Regions from separate parts of the Sphingomonas sp. SORGH_AS_0950 genome, predicted to be linked through region 2. Evidence: riboswitches for the same ligand, from Rfam matches in the RefSeq annotation. Region 2 holds a riboswitch; the other holds the start of a gene.

Region 1 (2,198 bases), 560 kb from region 2:
CTCATAACCTGAAGGCCGCAGGTTCAAATCCTGCCCCCGCAACCATACACACCCAACATCACCCCATACGAAACCGCCACGGCATAGCCGATGGCGGATTGGCGCGTTCGCGTCTTAGCGACGACGCCCGCCGCTCCTCGGTGGCAGCGCCGCTGGCGGATCCTGGCTCTCCGCCAATTCCACCACCTCGAATCTGTGCCCCACCCAGCCGCGCTTGCGCGCCGCTTCCGCCAGCGATGCGTCGTGCGCCATGGCTTCTTTCCGCGATTTCGCGTGACCCCAGAACACCTCCGTCCGGCCCCCGCCCAGATCGGCGACGATCCGCCAGTAATGGCTGAACGGGGCTGAAGTCGGGCCGATGGTCTTCACATAGCCGTCGGGCATCGTTGCGGTCAGATAGCGGGTCTTGCGGGCCATAGGTTCGGGATAGCGCAAAGCCGCTGCTGGGGGCAGATGCTTGACCCGCCCTGCCGATTGCCGCAATCAGTACGCGGCCGGAATATTCCGGTCGTGATCGCGCCGGTTTCCCCGAACAGGGGAATTAAAAGGGAACGCGGTGAGGGCGGGTGACCGCCCGAATCCGAGGCTGTCCCTGCAACTGTAAGCGGTGAGCGGACATGCAGGGACCGGTGTCGAGCCGGTCCAGCCACTGGGGCAACCTGGGAAGGCGCATGGTTCGCGATGACCCGTGAGCCAGGAGACCTGCCGGCGTCAGGTCGCTCATGCCGGGCCCAGGGGATGGCCGTGGCTAGGTCTTTTCCGACGAGCGACGCCAATGGTGGCGGAGGCGCATGGGTGGCCATGTCGAGTGCGGAAAGGCGTCCAGCGCGCATGGCATCCGGCCGTTCGAAGCGAACGGAAGGTCTCGGCTTGTTCGCGACAAGACGCTATGAGCAAATAATGTTATATCATCACATATCATCGAGCCGTGGTCTCATCCTTGTGGGTGGGGCCCTGTGGTCCTGCATGGCGATGCCCGCTTGGGCGCAGCAGGGGGGCATGCCGACCGGCACCGACGCCACGATATTGGTCGTCGGTACGCGCGACAAACCGGCGATGGACCGGCCCAATGCCACGGGCAGCCGATTGGGGCTGACCCCGCTCGAAACCCCTGCCAGCATCACCTCGCTCGACGGCGACCTGGTGCGCGCGCGGGGCGACCAGTCGATCGTCGAGGCCGAGACACGCGCCCCCGGACTGTCGAGCGTCGCCAATCCCGGCAATGGCGGCACCGCCCTGGCGGCGCGTGGCTTTTCCGGACAGGGCTCGGTCCTGCAACTGATTGACGGGGTCCGGCTGTTCCCGGCGGCCGGGACGATCACCTTTCCGACCGATCCCTGGATGGTCGAGCGGATCGACGTGCTGAGCGGCCCGGCGTCGGTGCTCTATGGCCAGGGCGCGCTGGGCGGCGCGGTCAATGTCGTGATGCGCAAGCCCACCGCCCGGACCGAGGGACAGGCCGAGATCGGCTATGGCGCGCAGGACAGCGTTCGGCTGGCGGCCGGGATCGGCGGTCCGGCGGGGGCCACGCTGGGCTATCGGCTGGATGCCAGCTATCGCCGCTCGGACGGCTATGTCGACCGGGGGGATTCGCACAGTTTCGCGCTGTCGGGCACGGTGAAATGGACCCCTTCGCCACGGCTGGCGGTGACGATCCGCGGCGATCATGGCGACCAGCGGCCGATCGGCTATTTCGGGACGCCGCTGATCGACGGGCGGCTCGACCCGGCGATTCGGACGCGCAACTATAATGTCGGGGACGGACGGATGCGGTTTCGCGACGACCGTGCCTCGGTACAGGTCGACTGGACGCCGAGCGCGGCGGTCAGCGTCTCCAACATCGCCTATTATCTGACCAGCGATCGATTCTGGCGCAATCTGGAGAGCTATTGCTGGGTCGGTACCAACGGCACGTGCGCCAACGGGGAGAGCGGTACGCCCGGCACGATCCGGCGGAGCGACAATTACGGCATCCGTCACGACCAGACCCAATGGGGCGACCAGGCGAGCGTGACGCTGCGCACGCCGCTGGCGCCGGGCATCGCCAATGCGCTGGTCGTCGGGGTCGACGCCAATCTGGTGCGCTTCACCCATGAGAACGACTTTGGATCGGATGCGCAGGTCGATGCGGTCGATCCCTTCGCCTTCGATCCCGGCCGCTTTCTGGATACGCAGGGGATCGCGCCGCGATACCGCAC
Region 2 (2,198 bases):
TCCGCCAAGGGGCGTGACGGGAAGACCGATATTTACGGCCTGGTCGTCCGCCCGCGCGATTACGATCCCGCCAAGCGCTATCCGGTGATCGAGAATATCTATGCCGGGCCGCATGACAGTTTCGTGCCCAAGGCGTTCTGGCCGTTCGGCGGATTTTCCGGCGGCGACAAGGTCATGGGGATGCAGCAGCTCGCCGATCTGGGCTTCATCGTGGTGATGATCGACGGCATGGGCACCGCCAACCGCTCCAAGGCGTTCCACGACGTCGCCTGGAAGAACCTGGCCGATAGCGGCTTTCCCGACCGAATCGCCTGGATGAAGGCGCTGGCGGCGAAGGACCCCGCCGTCGACCTTTCCCGCGTCGGCATCTATGGCGGCTCGGCGGGCGGACAGAGCACGCTGAACGCGCTGCTGTTCCACCCCGATTTCTACAAGGCCGGGGTCGCCTATGCCGGGTGTTTCGACAACCGGATGGACAAGATCGACTGGAACGAACAATGGCTCGGCTATCCGGTCGACCAGAGCTATCTGGACGCCTCGGGCGTGGTCCATGCGCACCAGTTGCAGGGCAAGCTGATGCTGGTCGTCGGCGAGCAGGATTCCAATGTCGATCCCGCCAGCACGACCCAGGTGGTCGATGCGCTGATCAAGGCGGACAAGGATTTCGACCTGCTGGTCATCCCCGGCGGCGAGCATACCGCCGGGCGCAGCAGCGGCCCGGTGGCCTATGCGATGCGGCGGCAATATGCCTTCTTCCTGAAGGCGTTGCGCGGGGAGGAATAGCACCCTTCCCTCAGCCACAATAGCACCACCCCGGCGAAGGCCGGGGTCCAGTTTCGGCGTTCCATCGGGCGCCCCACGAGCGACACGGCAACTGGGCCCCGGCCTCCGCCGGGGCGGACGGCGGGGGTTGGGAAGGGAATAGCGGTGTTGCCTCCCGCCCTCCCCGCGCCTATCGCTCGCCCTGCGACAGGTTCCCCTTCGGGGGATGAAAAGGGAATGGGGTGCGATGCCCCGGCTGCCCCTGCAACTGTAAGCGGCGAGCCATCCGCCATGACGCCATTGGGGAAACCCGAGAAGGCGGCGGACCGGCACCGACCCGCGAGCCAGGAGACCTGCCCGTCGCGGTCGTCTTTCGGCCGGTCAGGGTGTACCGGGCGGACGGGGCTATCCCCTCGCGCGACGACAGCGCCTTTGTGGAGACATGCCCCGATGACCGAGCCCTGTTCATGCTGAAACCCGCCGCGAACGGTCCCGCCGTGGTCGCCTGCAACACCTGTCGCCTGTCCGACGATGCGCGCGAGGACGCCGAAGGGCGGCGCGGCGGCGCGCTGCTGGTCGAGGCGTTGCGCGCGGTGAAAGCCTCCGACCCGGCCTATGCGGATGTGGCGGTCGAGGAGATGCCCTGCCTCTTTGCCTGCCAGTCCTTCTGCACGGTCCATCTTCGCTGCCCCGGCAAGGTCGGCTATGTGATGGGCAAATTCGCCCCCGACGAGGAGGCCGCGCGTGCGATCCTGGACTATGCGCGCGCCTATGCCGACAGCGATTGGGGACAGGTGCCGTACAAGCAATGGCCGCAAGGGGTGAAGGGCCATTTCCTGACCCGCACGCCGCCCGAGGGATTCATCGTCGAATGAGCGCTTTCCCGACCATCGCCAGCTTCGAGACGACCCTGGCCGTGTTGCCCGCGCCGGATACCGGCGCGCGCGACGCCGCCGCGCGGCGGCAGGGACAGCTGACCAAGCCGCCGGGCTCGCTCGGACGGCTGGAGGACATCGCGATCTTCCTGGCCGGATGGCAGGGGCGCGAGCGGCCCCGGATCGATCGCGGTCGCGCGGTGATCTTCGCGGGCAATCACGGCGTGGTCGCGCGCGGGGTCAGCGCCTTTCCGGCGGAAGTGACCGCGCAGATGGTCGCCAATTTCGCCGCCGGGGGCGCCGCGATCAACGCGCTGGCCGCCGCCGCCGGGCTGGACCTGTCGGTCGTGCCGCTCGACCTCGACCGGCCGACGGTCGACTTCACCACCGGCCCGGCGATGAGCGAGGCGGAATGCCTGGCCGCGCTGTCGGCGGGGGCGGCGGCGGTCGGCGATGCCGACCTGCTGGTGCTGGGCGAGATGGGGATCGGCAACACCACCCCCGCCGCCGCGCTGGCCGCCGCCAGTTTCGGGGGCGATCCCGCCGACTGGGTCGGTCCCG

The links. A riboswitch is a leader RNA that binds a small molecule or an ion and turns the genes downstream of it on or off. The one in region 2 is predicted to bind cobalamin.
Region 1: another riboswitch for cobalamin. It lies ahead of QE385_RS09650 (TonB-dependent siderophore receptor); the one in region 2 lies ahead of QE385_RS07130 (DUF1636 domain-containing protein).

What each region holds. Positions count from the first base shown of each region.
Region 1 is NZ_JAUTAE010000001.1:2,212,971-2,215,168, reverse strand. It holds tRNA gene QE385_RS09660 (tRNA-Met) at 1-45, shown strand, start outside; gene QE385_RS09655 (hypothetical protein) at 115-417, opposite strand; cobalamin riboswitch at 504-725, shown strand; gene QE385_RS09650 (TonB-dependent siderophore receptor) at 967-2,198, shown strand, end outside.
Region 2 is NZ_JAUTAE010000001.1:1,657,531-1,659,728, forward strand. It holds gene QE385_RS07125 (S9 family peptidase) at 1-783, shown strand, start outside; cobalamin riboswitch at 955-1,138, shown strand; gene QE385_RS07130 (DUF1636 domain-containing protein) at 1,230-1,637, shown strand; gene cobT (nicotinate-nucleotide--dimethylbenzimidazole phosphoribosyltransferase) at 1,634-2,198, shown strand, end outside.